Regions from separate parts of the Granulosicoccus antarcticus IMCC3135 genome, predicted to be linked through region 1. Evidence: riboswitches for the same ligand, from Rfam matches in the RefSeq annotation. Region 1 holds a riboswitch; each other region holds the start of a gene.
What was found. Region 1 has a riboswitch for cobalamin ahead of nrdH (glutaredoxin-like protein NrdH). Riboswitches for the same ligand answer to the same signal wherever they lie in the genome.
Positions count from the first base shown of each region.

Region 1 (4,212 bases):
ACCCAGGTTGCCACCATCCATGGCCTTGGCAATGTTCAGGCTGCCCAGGTTGCAGGAGATGTCCGTACCCATATGCTGATAGCTCAGATCATCATTGAAGGTGGAGGCCTCATTGACCTGCAGAATTTCCGAACACAAGTTGGACATGGATATGCGTCCGGCCACCGGGTTCGCCCGGTTGGCGGTGTCTTCAAACAGGATGTAGGGATAGCCACTTTCAAACTGGATCTCGGCAATGTTCTGAAAGAACTGACGCGCATTGATCTTGGTTTTGCGGATACGTGGATCATCCACCATATCGTGATATCGCTCGCTGACCGAAATGTCGGCAAACGCCTGTCCATAGACGCGTTCCACATCATGCGGGGAGAACAGATACATGTCCTCGTTCTTGCGTGCCAGCTCAAAAGTGATATCCGGTATGACAACACCCAGCGAGAGTGTCTTGATGCGAATCTTCTCGTCAGCATTCTCGCGCTTGGTATCCAGAAAGCGCAATATGTCCGGATGATGTGCGTTCAGATAAACCGCACCGGCGCCTTGTCGGGCGCCCAGCTGGTTGGCATAGGAGAAACTGTCTTCGAGCAATTTCATTACCGGAATAACACCAGAGGATTGATTCTCGATGCCTTTGATAGGCGCGCCTTGCTCACGAATATTGGTCAGCATCAGAGCAACTCCGCCACCGCGCTTGGAGAGTTGCAGGGCTGAATTGATACCCCGTCCAATGCTTTCCATATTGTCTTCGAGTCGCAGAAGAAAGCAGGAGATCAGCTCCCCGCGCTGCGCCTTGCCGGCGTTGAGAAAGGTAGGTGTTGCCGGCTGGAAGCGACCACTGAGGATTTCCTCCATCAGAGTCAGGGCGTAATCTTCGTCACTGCGTGCCAGGTATAATGCAACCATGACCACACGATCCTCATAACGTTCGAGATAACGTGCGCCATCGCGAGTGGTCAGTGTGTAGGAGGTGTAGTACTTGAAAGCACCCAGAAAGGTGGGAAAGCGGAATTTGAAGGCGAAGGCCTTGCTCCAGATTTTAGCGAGGAACTCAGGTGAGTACTGTTCCAGAGCCTGCGCCTCGTAATAGCCTTCATCCACCAGGTAGCGAAGCTTCTCTTCGAGTGAATGGAAGAAGACAGTATTCTGGTTGACATGCTGGAGGAAATACTGACGAGCGGCACGACGATCGGCGTCGAACTGTATATGTCCCTGCGCATCATAGAGGTTCAGCATGGCGTTTAATGCGTGATAATCCAGCTGCTGGGCTTCGTTCTTCACGGCTCGTTCGAGTGTTGCTGTGTCCAAAAGAGTTCTAGTCCTTGTCTGACAAGTTGGATGTCCTTCTGCGTGCCCGCCAGTTCAAAGCGGTACAGCACGGGTACCTGGCATTTACGGGCAATCACATCGCCAGCGAGGGCGAAGGTTGTTCCGAAATTGCGATTACCTGCGGCGATCACACCGCGCAGTTGGTTACGTAGTTGCACATCGTTCAACGCCCGTATCACCGGTTTGGGTACGGCCCCACGCCCCTGGCCATCTGCAAATGTCGGGCAGATCAGGACGAAAGGTAGGTCGATGATGGGGACAGGCGCATCAAGCCGGATCGGCAGGCGAATAGCCGGCAGATCCAGTTTTTGAATGAAGCGTTCTGTGTTGCCCGATGCGCTGGAGTAATAGAGCAGTGAGCTCAATCACTCACACCAGGGAGTTGATCATGTCCGGGCGAAAGCCTGCCCAGTGATGTTCACCTGCGACCACAACCGGTGCTTGTCGATAGCCCAGAGATTCGACCAGCTTGAAAGCGTCGTCATCCAGTGTCAGATCGACAACCTGGAAGCTCAGACCTTTGGCTGACAAGGCGCGCGTGGTGGCTGTGCATTGCACACAGGCAGGCTTGGAATATACGGTGATGCTCATTGCTCTTCGTCCCCGAAGTGTGACGGACGGAAGGCCATGCGGAGCCATCGCTGAGGATTCAGCACCAGCAACTCCAGAGCCCTCCGCCCTTGGTTTCATCGTTGTGCCTGGCAGGTCTCCTGACTCGTGACTCCAGCGCGCAAACCCTCCTTCCCGATGCGAACATCAGTGGTTCAATAGGTTGTTGCTTGTCACTTACAGTTGCGGGGGCAGTGCCGGAATTTCACCGGTTTCCCTCTTAGCCTGCGACAAGTGTCGCAGGAACCAGAACCACACTATGTTGGGGTACGAGGCCATCAATTGTCAACATGTAGTTGTTGAAAATTCTGGCAGTGATGGGGTTACTTCATGCAAGCAGGCTCAGGCGAGTCTTTGTTTCTCTTCTTTTGTGAAGCGCAGGTGTCCGGTTTTGACCCAGATACGGGCGCCGCTGGCACCGGCTGTGGCCTGAAAATCGGCATGCAGAGGGATGCGTAACCATGAAAGTTTATCGACCGTTTCTCCCTCTTGAGTGAAGCTGCCGTCGAGTACCAGCAGCTCGGCTCCACCATTGGTGTCCAGCGTGACGGTCGCACCTGCCTCCCATTGCTCCAGACGTACCGTCTCTCGGCTGTCTTCAAACAAGGTATGTAGCTGCACACCGGAGCGTACAGGATCATTGTTCAGCTCCACGGTGTTCATGTCAGCAACTACGTGCTGTCGGTCATCCAGATCGAACTGCCAGAGTTTCACGAAGATAATGCAGCCATCGTCTGAACGTGGTGTATGGCTGGATTGTGGTGGGTTGCGGATATAGGAGCCTGCCGGATAATCTCCATGCTCATCCTGAAAGATGCCTTCGAGCACGACAAACTCCTCACCGCCTGTATGAACATGCGATGAAAAATGGCTGTTGGGTGCATAACTCACCACGGTGGTGGCACGGGCAACTTCGTTGCCGACTCGATCCAGCACTCTTCTGCGTACGCCTTTCATCGGTGAATCCTGCCACTCGATATCGGGTGTGTGCAGGAGAGATCGTTGTGAGAAGTCTGCGTTGATTTCCATATGGGGTGATTCTCGTTGTTAGCGGTTTATCGAATACAAAGAGTTGTCGAAATAGATGAAAGTCTACGTACTTGATAGTTGTAGCTGGTAAGTACAGCATGTATTTACCTATCAGATGGTAGATAGATTAGCATGAATATTTCTACTCGCAGAAAAGTGAGTCAATGAAAGGCGGCAACACTGTTTTGTGTGACAAGTCATGTTTCCAGTTGGATATCTGCACTATTTACAGGGTCAATGAGCAGTTGTTGCAGCAGGCGAATAGTCCTCTCAGGTTCTCCCATACTTAGTTCTCGTCCAGATCGGACCAAACAGCAAACGAGGTATCGAGTATGAATTGGGATCAAGTAGAAGGTAACTGGAAGCAATTCAAAGGCGGTGTTCAATCCAAATGGGGTGAGATCACTAACGATGAGCTTGACCAGATTGATGGCAATCGTGAGCAGCTCGAGGGCAAGATCCAAGAGCGCTATGGCAAGACCAAGGAAGAGGCCCGCGAGGAAGTCGACAAGATGCTGGCTGAAACCAAGGAGTAATATCCTTGCGCTGGCTTTGAGTGTTTATAGCCTGCGTATGCTCCGCACTACCTGGTTTAAAGTGTGAATGAAAGAGCTAGTTGAAGTGTGAGTGACAGAGGCCGGCTCGGGAACGAGTCGGCCTTTTTTCGTCTGGTACTGACTATCCAATTATCGTGTCGTGTTGTGCCTGGTTATTCAATCACCGTGATATCAACGCAGCGGTTCATTGAACGGCCTTTACTGGATTCATTTGAATTTTTTGGACGATCCTCTCCATAAACCACGACTTCAAGACGGGATTGAGCTATCCCTCTGGCTCTCAAATAGTTTATGACCACTTCAGCTCTGCTTTGCGAGAGTGCAATATTGGATTCCAGGGTGCCTGAATTATCCGTATGCGCTGATATCATAAAGCGATGCGAAGGCGTGGCTCTCATCCCGTTTATGATGTTATCCAGAATGGTTCTTGAAGACTGCTCCAACTCATCTGATCCGGTACGAAATGCAATACTGGATAGCAGGCCTGAAATCAGGGCGCAGCCACTGTCATTGACGGGAGCTGAGGGTTCGGAATTCTGACAATAATCCAGATCATCCGGAACTGAATCACCGTCGGTATCTTGCAGTGTTGTACTTGTTGCGGATGCGAGTACGGGGGCGGCTTCCGCTTCGGACATAGGTGCCGGTGTCGATACAGGTAATACGATCGCCTCAGTAACTTCAGGTTGGG
Region 1 covers NZ_CP018632.1:7,688,132-7,692,343, reverse strand. The annotation lists gene nrdE (class 1b ribonucleoside-diphosphate reductase subunit alpha) at 1-1,305, opposite strand, end outside; gene nrdI (class Ib ribonucleoside-diphosphate reductase assembly flavoprotein NrdI) at 1,275-1,691, opposite strand; gene nrdH (glutaredoxin-like protein NrdH) at 1,696-1,917, opposite strand; cobalamin riboswitch at 2,010-2,201, opposite strand; gene IMCC3135_RS33380 (cupin domain-containing protein) at 2,278-2,964, opposite strand; gene IMCC3135_RS33375 (CsbD family protein) at 3,297-3,500, shown strand; gene IMCC3135_RS33370 (OmpA family protein) at 3,674-4,212, opposite strand, start outside.

Region 2 (4,212 bases), 2.1 Mb from region 1:
CTCACAAGAAGTTCGAGGCAGAAATCTACGTACTGGGCAAGGATGAAGGCGGCCGTCATACGCCATTCTTCAACAACTACCGACCACAGTTCTACTTCCGTACAACGGATGTAACAGGTGCGGTTGAATTGCCAGAAGGTACTGAGATGGTAATGCCGGGTGACAACGTGAAAATCGTTGTTGAACTGATCAACCCGATTGCGATGGAAGACGGTTTGCGTTTTGCGATTCGTGAAGGTGGCCGTACCGTTGGTGCCGGCGTTGTTGCGAAGATAATCGAGTAATACATTATGGCAGCCAGTCAAACAATCCGAATTCGTCTGAAAGCATTCGATCACCGTCTGATCGACCGTTCTGCGAAAGAAATTCTTGAAACCGCCAAGCGTACTGGTGCCCGTGTTCTGGGTCCAATTCCTTTGCCTACCAAGAAAGAACGCTTCACTATCCTGGTTTCTCCGCACGTCAACAAAGACGCGCGCGACCAGTACGAGCTGCGTACTCACAAGCGTCTGATGGATATTGTTGATCCAACAGAAAAAACGGTAGATGCTCTGATGAAGTTGGATCTGGCCGCTGGTGTTGACGTTCAGATCAAGTTGGCTTAATAGCTAGATCTGTTTGTTCGACATTTCCTTTAAAGGCTCGCTTCGGCGGGCCTTTTCTGGTTTTGGGAATTGATGAATGTCGATACAACCGGAGATTTGACGGCATGTTGATGCTGATGGCCATGGTGGCCGAATTGTGTCTGGGTTGGCCCCCATCGCTATTTGCCGCTATTCGGCACCCTGTAGTCTGGATTGGCTGGATGATTAACCGGCTGGAACGACTCCTGAATCGAGAGGGATCATTGCCTCTTGCGCGCCAGTTGCTGGGTATGTTGACAGCGTTGCTGGTTGTCATCGTCACCACCCTGGTAGCGCTGTTGTTGGTCTGGTTACTGCCAGATACCCTTGCAGGGTTCATGCTGGAGGCACTGATTGCCTCAAGCTTGTTGGCCACCCGCAGTCTCTATGCTCATGTAGCGGCGGTCAGCCGTCCGTTATTACGTGCCGATGTGAGTGAGGCGCGCTCAGCGCTCAGTCTGATCGTTGGCCGAAGGACAGCAGATTTGCAAGAGTCGGGTATCGCTGGTGCCGCTTTGGAGAGCCTGGCGGAGAACGCCTCCGATGGTGTTGTAGCACCGTTGTTCTGGGGTGTCCTGTTTGGCTTGCCCGGGTTGGCCGCGTACAAGGCAATAAACACTCTGGATTCAATGATCGGTCATAAATCCACTCGGTATCTGGATTTTGGGCGTTTCTCCGCCAAACTGGATGATGTCGTCAACTGGTTGCCTGCCAGGCTGAGTGCATTGCTGATCTGGTTGGCAGGAGGGAGGGTCTGCTCCTTTCGTTCTCTGGCGATGCAGGCTCGACATCATCGCTCACCCAATGCCGGCTGGCCCGAATCTGCCATGGCCTTTGCACTGAAGATCAAGCTTTCAGGTCCGAGGGTCTATGAGGAAGGCATCAGTGAAGAGCCCTGGTTGAATGCCGAAGGTGCTAGCCCCGGTGCCCCCGAGTTGCACCAAGGACTGCTGGTCTATGCCTATGCGATGGTGTGGATGTTGGTACTACTGGTATTGCTTGCATGGCTTGATCTGGGTTATTGAGACACTGTACGGCTGGCACTGCTTGGTCGGGAGTAATACGTTTCAAACTGATTCTCGTTTTAATCGAATAACCATTGCCCGCCCGGTCATCAAAACCTGATTGACGTCTTGCAGAATGCGTGCAACCATGCTCGCGTTCGGGTTCTCTGGCATACGCTTGTGTGTCAGGGTGAAATGGGAAGTCCGGTGACGATCGATGCAATATATCGTTCAATTCCGGCGCAGCCCCCGCTGCTGTAAACCTGACGGATACGTCAGTTGCCACTGAGTGTTTGGCCTTGGAGCAAACCACTTGGGAAGGCGACGTTATCCGGTAGAAGGTAAGCCAGAAGACCTGCCTGACAATCGAAGTACTTGGTATTTGCTCCGGGGTGTGAGCGCGGCCGACGATACAGTTCAGGTAGTGGAGTGATTGATTGACTGGTACCTGAAGGTGTCAGTGGCTCCAGCGAAATAGCCTGTATTCTCTATCTGTCTGCGAAATCCCCGGACCTCGACGATGCGTCAATGGGAATCGGAAATGGAAGAGCAAGATAAACAGAAACACAGCGAACGCATGCAGCGCAAGAAAGCTGTTGTGGATGCGGGCATCGAAAAAGCCCAGATTGAACGCGGTATCGTCATTCTGATTACCGGTAACGGCAAGGGTAAGACCACCTCTGGTTTCGGCACCGTCTATCGGGCATTGGGCCACGGGCATCAGTGTGGTGTCGTGCAGTTCATCAAGGGCACGCAGTCTACTGGTGAGGTCACTTTTTTGCAGCAATGCATGGGACTTGCCACTGTGCAGTACCACGCCATGGCAACGGGTTTTACCTGGAACACACAGAACTGGGATGCCGATAAAGCGGCGGCCGATGAGGCCTGGTCTCATGCCAGGCGTCTGCTGCAAGATGAGTCTGTGCAACTGGTGTTGCTCGATGAGCTGACCTATATGCTCAAGTACAAATTTCTGGATATGGAGGATGTGCTCTCGACCATCCGCGCTCGACCGGAAGGTCAGACGGTGATTATCACTGGTCGCGCCGCTCGGCCGGAACTACATGAAATAGCAGACACAATCAGCGAGATCGCAGATCGCAAACATGCCTACAAAGCCGGTGTAAAAGCTCAGCCAGGTATCGATTTCTGAGGAGAGGGCAGGATGATGAATGCTCACGATACTGCGCCCGAAGCACTCGTTCATCGAGGTGCTTGCGTGGCTGAGTGTGTGACATTTGTCAGTTGTTGGACGACTGGAATAGCACCACTTGCGTTAGTGCTCACACTCGGATTGCATGCTACGGCGACGGCAGGGTCACTATCGTCGGCTTCGTCGACGACGGAATCAATGCTGCAAGCACCTGGCCGTGATGCGACCGTGATAAAGCCAGCCTTGCTCAGTGAGCAGCGCCTGCCCAGAGTCATGTCTACCAATCTGTGTGCCGATATGCTGTTGCTGGGGTTGGCTGATGCATCGCAGATCGTCTCGCTCTCATACCAGTCGCAAGACCCGAAACGCTCCTCGCAGGCCTCATTAGCCAGAAATTTTGCCAGTAATCAGGCCAGTGCCGAGGAGGTGATTGCCAGTCAACCGGATATCGTTCTGGCGTCCCGGCGCTGGCAGGCACAACATCAGGTGCGTTTGTTCGAACGCTTTGGTATCAATATTATCAACGTGCCGTACCCGAAAGACTGGGCGAGTATTTTTGACAGTCTGGAGCAGATCGGTGAGGCTATTGGTCGTGGTGCCAGAGCGGCTGAACTGATCGCTGATACACAACGTCGCTTACAACAGGTGGAAGCATCGTCTGCGGCTCGAAGTGCACTCTACCTGAGAGGTAATGGTGGGACGGCCGCATCAGGTACCTTTATAGATGCCTTGTTCCAGGCACTTGCCGTGAGCAACAAGGCTAGCGAATACGGCGTGACAGGCTGGGGTCGGGTATCTCTCGAGTCGATCGTGCTTGATCCCCCCGATGCATTCATGCTCAGTCGTACCGAACACGACACATCACTTGCTCGATCTGGTGTGATTCGACATCCATTGTTGCGTGACTTGCTGTTCAGCAAGCCGGTGTTGTCACTCAGCAATCTGGATGCGGGGTGTAGTGACTGGCGGCAGGTGGAAACCGTGGAGAAGCTGGCTGGCGAGCTGAGCTCGCAGTCTGGTATCCCGGCTCAAGGGGCTCAGCCATGACGGTGGGGCGTGACGTTCTATTGAATAGCACCCTGTTGCTGACACTACTTGTGTTGACAGTGTGGTCTCTGACCATCGGACCATTGCCATTGTCCGTAGCTGATGTGATGTCAGCCCTGTTCAGCACGGCTTCGTCCACCTCTGTGGATGATTTGTTGTCAGAAACAGACCTGCAAACCCGATATCACATCATCGTGACAGAGATACGCCTGCCCCGGGCTTTGCTCGCGGTGCTGGTGGGCAGCTCACTGGGCATGTCCGGAGCTGCATTGCAGGGACTACTCAGAAATCCTCTAGCCGATCCCGGACTTCTGGGGGTTAGTGCCAGTGCCAGTCTGGGGGCCGTTTTATGTCTCTACTTTGGTCTTTCCGGATTGAACCTCTG
Region 2 covers NZ_CP018632.1:1,969,050-1,973,261, forward strand. The annotation lists gene tuf (elongation factor Tu) at 1-284, shown strand, start outside; gene rpsJ (30S ribosomal protein S10) at 291-605, shown strand; gene cbiB (adenosylcobinamide-phosphate synthase CbiB) at 710-1,648, shown strand; cobalamin riboswitch at 1,771-2,004, shown strand; gene cobO (cob(I)yrinic acid a,c-diamide adenosyltransferase) at 2,169-2,780, shown strand; gene IMCC3135_RS08475 (ABC transporter substrate-binding protein) at 2,793-3,827, shown strand; gene IMCC3135_RS08480 (FecCD family ABC transporter permease) at 3,824-4,212, shown strand, end outside.
Region 2: it holds a riboswitch for cobalamin, as region 1 does, so the genes downstream of both, cobO (cob(I)yrinic acid a,c-diamide adenosyltransferase) here and nrdH (glutaredoxin-like protein NrdH) in region 1, are expected to answer to the same signal.

Region 3 (4,212 bases), 2.1 Mb from region 1:
TCGGCGCTGGTTGCTATAGTTGCCGCCAGTATTGCAACTGTGGTTGCCACCCTTGCTGCACTGGCGACCACTCGTACACAGCCTTACCCCGGGCTGAGTTTCAAATATGCGCTCATCAATCAGCCGCTGATGGTCCCGGAGATTGTCACAGCCGTGTCTTTGCTGATCGTATTCTCTCGTATCAAGGTGTGGACCGGTTATTCGGGTATAGGCTTTCTGATGGCAGCACACACCGCTTTCTGCATTCCATTTGCCTACCTGCCAATTCGGGGGCGGTTACAAGGCATGGATCTGACTCTGGAGCAGGCTGCCGCCGACCTCTACGCAACGCCGTGGCGTGGTTTTTTGCATGTGACTCTACCTTTGTTACGGCCAGGCATCATTGCGGGCTTCATGCTCGCCTTCGTTATTTCACTGGATAATGTTGTCATCACCGAGTTTGTCAAATCAGGTGGTCAGGAGACACTGCCGACGTATATGCTCGGACAGCTACGCCGGGTTGTCACCCCTGAAATCAACGCTATTTCCACTATATTTCTTGCCTTTTCCGTAGTGATCGTGACAGGATTCTTTTTGTTAAGCCGGAAAAGAAATTGACAGAAGCGTGTTGTAAAACCGATGTGCTGGCAATGCTGCGCGTGAGCCAATTGAATGTTAAATGAGCGGGTCTGAATCAAATCCCTGACTTTGCCCGTTATCGTCAACGTTACCGATTCAACGACAGGAGACGTACATGTTTCGCCAACTATGCTCTACCGGCCCCGTCACGACTTTGATGGCGGCCTGCCTTTTGATGACAGGTCCAGCCCAGGCAGCAGGGGAATTGAACATATTCAACTGGGGCAATTACACCAGCCCCGAGTTGATCGAAAAGTTCGAGAAAACCTACGATGTAAAAGTCACCATTACAGACTACGATTCCAACGACACGGCGCTGGCGAAGGTACGTGCCGGTGGGCATGGGTTTGATATCGTCGTTCCCTCAGCACCGTATATGCATATCTGGATTGGTGAAGGTTTGCTGCTGGAGACACGGCCTGATCAAATGGAGAACTTCAAGAATATGGAAGATCGGTGGACCGGTGTGGATTGGGACGAAGGTCGTCACTATTCCGTGCCGTGGCAGTGGGGTTTGATTGGTACCGTTGTCGATACTTCTGTATATGACGGTGACATCAATACCTCTTCCATCTTTCTGGATCCACCTGAAGAGTTGATTGGCAAGGTCAATGTGGCGCCAGAAATGACGGACGTCATGTACAGCGCTATCAAGTATCTGGGTGGAGAGTGGTGTACTGATGACAAGGAGTTTCTGCGCACTGTTCGCGACAAGCTTGTAGAAGCCAAAACCAAGTGGATTGCCATGGACTACGGCACCATTGAGAAATTTGCCAGCCGCGATTACGCCGCCGCTTTTTACTGGAATGGCGCCGCTATGCGTGCTCGTGAAAAGAACCCGGATGTACGCTTCGGTTTTCCTAAAGAAGGTTTTGCCTATTTCATGGATAGCGCAGCCGTACTTGTGGATGCAAAGAATCCTGGTAATGCAAAACTGTTTCAGAACTTCATCATGGATCCGGAGAATGCCGCCATGATTTCCAACTTTGCCAAATACGCCAACGGCATCAAGGGGTCGGACGAATATCTGTCCGAAGAGCTGAAAACCGCTCCAGAATTGAGCGTGCCACCAGAGCTTGAAGCATCCGGTGCATTCCTGGCGGTGTGCCCGGTAGAAGTGAATGATCTGTATGCACGGATCTGGACGGATATCAGCAAGTAGGGAATTGCGGATACTGTCAGTCTCAGCATCTGTTTGATCATGAAAACAACGGGCAAGACGCGCAAACAATCGTCTTGCCCGGTTTGCTTCTGGAATTTCAGCTGAGTGCAACTTGATGGCTAGTTGATGGCTAGAGTGCGCCAACCTTCATGATTTGCGTCAAATCAACCTTTTGCACCATCTTGCTAGAGGGCTGCGGCGTCTCCACTAAACCGGGGGCGAGTTTGATCGCTTGGTGCACTCCCCATTGACCCAGCGGCGAGAGGGTGATAACTTCCATCGCGTTCGGGTTCTGTGGCCACATGTGGGTCATGGTGAAATGGGAAACCGGTGACGCCAATATTGTCAGCATTGAGTGCTGATCGTACTGGTTATTCCGGTGCAGCCCCCGCTGCTGTAAGCCTGACGGGTTTGTCGTGCACCACTGAGAGCTATCAATCACGCTCTTGGGAAGGTGACAATGCCCGGATGAAGGTGAGCCAGAAGACCTGCCCGACAACAGTGTTCAGTTATTGCTCCGGGGTGAGGGCAGGGCCGATTGTGCAGATCAGTGCGTTCAATGGTTCGCGATTTTGGCGGTGCAAGACTGCCAGATGAGTTCCGGGTAAGCACAGGGCTTTGCTGGCAATGCTTCGTACAGGCAAGAAACCTGCGATCCTGACGTCAGTACTGCAATAACAATCCGTCATACGTTATCCCCGGCTTCTTTGGTATTCATCAGTTGGAGCTTTCGAATGGATGCGTCGAACAAGCCGCTAATTCACGGAGCCTGTCCTGGCGCACTGCAGCCAATGGCGGCGGCTGATGGATTGATTGTGCGCATTCGCCCGCCGTATGCTCGTTTGAGTCAGCCACAAGCTATCGCGCTAGGCGAACTGGCACAAGAATACGGGATTGGCCAGATCAGTCTGACATCACGTGCCAATCTTCAAATGCGTGGTATCAGGGCAAGTGAGCACGCAGCGCTGATCAAATCCCTGATGAAGCTCGACCTTGTTGATGTCAGTATTGATTCTGAGCGACGTCGCAATCTGGTCTTCACCCCATTCTGGATTGATGGAGACGTAAGTCATCAGGTTGGCGCTCGACTGATACAAGCACTGGATAAGCCGGGTGCGCCAACGTTGCCGGCCAAGTTCGGTTTTGCGGTGGACTGTGGGGCAACGCCAGTGCTAACTGGAACATCAGCTGACATTCGCATTCAGCATTCAGCTGATGGGGAGCTGATGTGCCTTGCCGATGGTATGGGCTCGGGGGCACGAGTCAGTATTGCTACCGCTGCCGATACAGCGATGAGGCTGGCTCACTGGTTTCTGGATCATGAAGGTGCGCCGCAAGGCCGCGGTCGCATGGCTTCGTTTCTGGCCAGCGGCGCTACGCTACCCGCTGAGTTCCATGAAGTGCTCGCAGCCCCTGGTCTTGCTTGCCGCCCGGAACCTGGAAAGCATGCTCAGGGCTGGCTAGTGGCACCAGAGTTCGGCCTCCTGAAGAGCGAGGATCTTTACACCCTGGCTCCGCTGGGCAATTTGCGCCTGACACCCTGGCGAATGATCTTGATAGAGGGAGTGGGCGACGGTGCGGCCGCAGGTGTTGGCTTGCGTGCTGGTGACCCGCGTTTGAATGTCTTTGCCTGCACCGGCGCGCCAGGTTGTGCACAGGCCCATTCATCTACCCTGGGTATCGCCAGATCGTTGGCTGCGCAGCTTGCCCATGGTGAACGGCTGCATGTTGCAGGCTGCATCAAAGGCTGTGCACACCCGTCATCAGCGGCGATTACGCTGGTGGCAACAGCGCCTGACGAATACAAGTTGATTCGTAATGGCAAAGCCTGCGATCAGCCAGTGCGCGTTGGTTTGCGCGCAGAACAGATTACCTCCACCCCTGAATATCTACTGGATTTCCCTGAAAATGGTGCATAGTTACCAAACCAATGGCGCTGCCATCTACACGAAGAGCTTCGCCATTATTCGCAGCGAAGCGCAACTGTCCAGATTCAGTGCGGATGAAGAGCCGGTGGCTGTTCGCATGATTCACGCGGCCGGGCTTGTTGGACTTGAGCGTGATATAGAATTCTCACCGGGTCTGGTAAACGCTGCACGTGGTGCACTGCAAGCAGGCGCGCCCATACTGTGTGATGCCCGCATGATTTCAGAGGGCATTACCCGTGCTCGCCTACCCGCGGACAATGCCGTTATCTGCACCTTGCATGATCCGGCCGTACTGGAACTTGCCAGAGTACAATCCAACACACGTTCGGCAGCCGCTCTGGAGCTGTGGCGAGAGCATCTACAGGGAGCTGTCGTTGCCATCGGTAATGCACCTACTGCGCTATTTCATTTACTGAACATGCTCCAGGATCCAAGCTGCCCTCGGCCTGCCGCTATCATTGGTTGCCCGGTGGGTTTTGTCGGTGCCGTTGAATCCAAGCTGGC
Region 3 covers NZ_CP018632.1:2,024,943-2,029,154, forward strand. The annotation lists gene IMCC3135_RS08765 (ABC transporter permease) at 1-597, shown strand, start outside; gene IMCC3135_RS08770 (extracellular solute-binding protein) at 734-1,780, shown strand; cobalamin riboswitch at 2,051-2,290, shown strand; gene cobG (precorrin-3B synthase) at 2,515-3,699, shown strand; gene IMCC3135_RS08780 (precorrin-8X methylmutase) at 3,689-4,212, shown strand, end outside.
Region 3: it holds a riboswitch for cobalamin, as region 1 does, so the genes downstream of both, cobG (precorrin-3B synthase) here and nrdH (glutaredoxin-like protein NrdH) in region 1, are expected to answer to the same signal.

Region 4 (4,212 bases), 2.1 Mb from region 1:
GGTTCTTGCAATGGCGATTGGCCACTTGCTGGTGCTTTTGATTGTCTTCATGGAAAATCCGGGATTCTTTGGTTGCGGTTGGCTTGGTCGTGAGGGTACTGTTTTATAAAAAGAGATAATCTTGCAGCTTCAGCTGGTAATGCTACAAGTTGCGTGTAATCGACAATGACCAGGTACGACCAGGTTTGGGATACCCGTTGAAGTCCTCGATATTGTCGTCACTGATATTATGTATGCCAAGGGTGGTTTGCCATTGGTCTTGAGACCAGTCGATACCGATTGAATGTTGCTCACTGTCGGCTGCGGGCAGGATATTGGCTCTGTCGTAGAAGCGTTTTTTCTGGATATCCAGTTCATACCAGAGCGTGACAGCAGAGGGTTGATACTGGATACGACCATACAAGGAGAACTGAGATTCACCAGGCAGATATTTGTCGCGAAAGCCTTCGGCTGTGTCGCGACTTTTGGGAGATTGCCATGTCATGTTGCTACGCAGCTGAATTTTTGGGGTTAGTGCCAGTTCGCCAGCCAGTTCAATTCCGATGACACGTGCCGCACCGGCATTGGTGGGTTCACCAATACCACGGGCGTTAAATGACGTCACAATCAGCTCATCACGTTCGCTGCCGAACAGTGTGCTGCTCAGGCTCATGTCATCAGTTCTGAACTGTATGCCGACGTCCAGGTTGATACCATTTTCCGGTTTCAATTCAGGGTTTCCATTGACCAGACCGATGGAGCCGTAGAGCTCGCCGAACGAGGGTTCACGATAGAAGCTGCCGGCATTTCCTGTGACGGTGATCAGGCTTGTGGGTCGATAGGCCAGTCCGATTTGTAGTCCTGTATTCGAGTCGCTGGAATATTCATGCAACTCTTGTGATGTGCTTGCCTGTGAACCATCAAGGCTGTTGTGCTGCCATCGCAAGGCAGGTGTCAGCGACCAGGTATCGGTGGAATCGAACCACACATAATGCACGGTGGCAAGGCTGCTCTGGCGACGCGCATCGAAGGCTGCTGATTCATCCAACCCATCGGTGGAGTCCAGTTTTTCCTGGCGTAGATCCAGAGACAAGCCCAATGTGCCTGCATCACCCAAGTGTTCCCAATAGGTCTTGGCACCCAGGGTGTTGGTCTGGTTGTCGCTATCCTGCGCGCCCAATCCGACCTGACTCTCAAGGTCCTGATATTGAGCGGAATTCGTATGCCAGTAGATGTTGTGACGACTGTTCCAGTTACCCAGACCATCAAGGATCTGTGATAGCTGGAATTGGCTGGCAGCCGTGTCGTAACTGGCAACATTGTCAGGGTTGTTGCCCCATTCCGGTACTCCCAGTTCGCGAGCTGACACTTGGATGGTCAGATCGGTACGGGCATTCTTGTTTTGCTGATAGCCCATGCGCAGCAGGGCTGAGGTTCGCCTGGCATCGGCATTGTTGCGCTTTTCGTCTGTGTCGTCCTCGGTATTGAGTGGCGTACCATTTTTATTGGTGAACCGGAAATCGTTATCGCTTTGTCGATGACTGATTGCAGCGGCTACATCCCAGGCGCCATGTCGCGATTGATGCGAGAGCTGTAGCCCGGCCAGCGACAGGCTGCCCACACCCAGACGGATTCGGGTGGCATTGACCTTGGAGGCTTGCAGACTATTGAGATTGATGGCTCCACCGATACCCGCATGCCCAAGTTGCATGGGCGTACTGCCGCGATAGATGTCGACTGAGCCCAGATTGAGCATCTCGAGCGTGGAGAAATCCACGACCGGATTACCGCCATTGTTGAGCAATACACCATCGAGATACACCGCTGTCTGTGCACCCGTTGCCGCGCGAATACTGACACTGGAGAAACTGCCAAAACCTCCTGATTGACGATACTGCACACCGCTTTCGCGCGCCAGCACGGCGGCCAGAGCGTTGGGTGAGCGTTCCAACTCCACCCGTTCAACCCGGCTGCGGCTGGCTGTGCTCTCTTCACTGATCACATTGCCCGTACGGTAGGGCAGTTCGCCAATGGCCTCAACCGTGCCCAGAGTGGTATCTGCTTCTGCGTAGACCAGTCCGGTACTCGCCCAGGGAAAGGCGAGCAACAGCAGGCCAGCCAGAACAGGCGGGCGAGAGCTGGCAGAAGTGGCTATGGATTCTTTGATCGATTTACTGGAACGCAACCCCGCGTTACCTCAGGTTGTACCGAGTGGGGTTTGAGCAGGTCAGAGAGATACTGGCATCTGGGCTGGCACGAAGTGCTGAAGCGCAAACTGCATCTCAATTTCCACTGACACCCCGCCAGATTGGTAAAAGACGTATCGCCTGGCAGGTCTCCTGGCTTGTAACTGTCCAATGCTGGTGTTCACCAGCGAAAGGGTCTTCGCTCCCTTCCCAGATATATATTGCATCCAGTGGGTCAATAGCGAAACGCGTTACTTACAGTTGCGGGGGCAGCCGAGGAATGACACCTCGTTCCCTTTTCATCTTTGTCAGAACCTTGCGACAGGCGACAGCATACACCAGTTGGGGTTACACCGAACGCTACCACGGGATGCCGAGGCATGTTTCGTGATTGAGCTCTGGTTGGTGGTGTGAATCCGGATGCCTGCGGCGACCGCAGTTCTCACCTGTTGATTTCCTTATGCTGCTGAAGATATATGAACAAGCGTGCGCTAGTAACGGGTGCAGATGGATTTATCGGTTCACATCTGACCGAACTGCTGCTGCGCGAAGGCTACACGGTACGTGCGCTGGTCCAGTACAACTCCCTGGGGTCGTGGGGGTGGCTGGACTCGATAACGCCGCCTGACAATCTCGAAGTTGTCAGTGGCGATATCCGTGATTCGAACTTCTGTCGCGTTCTGACGCGAGATATCGACGTCGTCTTTCATCTGGCGGCTCTGATTGCCATTCCGTATTCATATATCGCCCCGGGTAGCTATCTGGATACCAATGCCGGCGGCACGCTGAATATTTGTCAGGCCTCGATGGATAACCAGGTTGGCCGGGTTATTCATACATCTACGAGTGAGGTCTATGGCACCGCTCGCTATGTGCCCATTGATGAGCAGCATCCCTTGCAGGCACAGTCGCCTTACAGTGCATCCAAGATTGCCGCCGATGCCATGGCCTTGAGCTTTCATCACTCTTTCGAGCTGCCACTGACGATTGCCCGACCGTTCAATACTTACGGGCCGCGGCAGTCGGCCAGAGCCGTCATACCGGCGATTATTTGTCAGATTGCTGCTGACAAGGCTGAAATTCAGCTCGGTGATTTGTCACCAACGCGGGATTTCAACTACGTTGACGATACCTGTCGCGGCTTTTTGGCACTGGCTCGTAGTGATGCATCGATTGGCGAAACCGTCAATATCGGTTCCAATACCGAGATTTCCATACAGGATACGCTGGAGTTGATCCGCGAGCTGATGGGCAGTGATACGCGTTTCGTCGTCGATGAGAATCGATTGCGTCCCGCTGCATCCGAGGTGCATCGCCTGGTGTGTGACAACTCGAAGATGATAGGCATGACAGGTCATAGTCCCCAGATCGCTATCCGCGAGGGTCTGCAAAGAACCATTGATTGGCTAATCGAGCCAGATAACCTGAAACGTTACCGGGCCGAGCTCTACCATGTTTGACAGTCTGGTTGATTTCGTCAGACAGCAGTTTGATCAGAGCAATTCCATCGGTTTGCATGAACCCAGATTTGGTGAGAGGGACAGACAGGCACTGATTGAGGTTATCGACTCTGGCATGGTGTCCAGTGTCGGTCAGTGTGTCGATGAGTTCGAACAACTGATCGCATCGTATGCCGGTGCTGCTCATGGGATCGCGACAGTCAACGGTACTAGCGCCTTGCATGTCAGCTTACTGGTTGCCGGGGTGATTCCGGGGGATCTTGTCTTGACACAGTCACTGAGTTTTGTGGCCACCTGTAACGCCATATCCTATTGTGGTGCAGAGCCTGTGTTCATTGACGTAGATCGACAAAGTCTGGGTCTGGCGCCAGCGGCACTACAGGAATTTCTGGAAAGTCAGACAGAACTGCGAGATGACGGCTGTTGCTGGCATATAGAGACAAACCGACGTATTCCTGTGTGCATGCCGATGCATACATTCGGATTTCCGGCATCGATTCACCAGATTGCGCAGCTTTGCCTGGCACACGGTCTTCAGCTTGTAGAGGATAGTGCCGAGGCGTTGGGCAGTTGGCATACAGGCGTGC
Region 4 covers NZ_CP018632.1:5,541,754-5,545,965, reverse strand. The annotation lists gene IMCC3135_RS24035 (hypothetical protein) at 1-51, opposite strand, end outside; gene IMCC3135_RS24030 (TonB-dependent receptor) at 143-2,164, opposite strand; cobalamin riboswitch at 2,292-2,499, opposite strand; gene IMCC3135_RS24025 (NAD-dependent 4,6-dehydratase LegB) at 2,642-3,625, shown strand; gene IMCC3135_RS24020 (LegC family aminotransferase) at 3,618-4,212, shown strand, end outside.
Region 4: it holds a riboswitch for cobalamin, as region 1 does, so the genes downstream of both, IMCC3135_RS24030 (TonB-dependent receptor) here and nrdH (glutaredoxin-like protein NrdH) in region 1, are expected to answer to the same signal.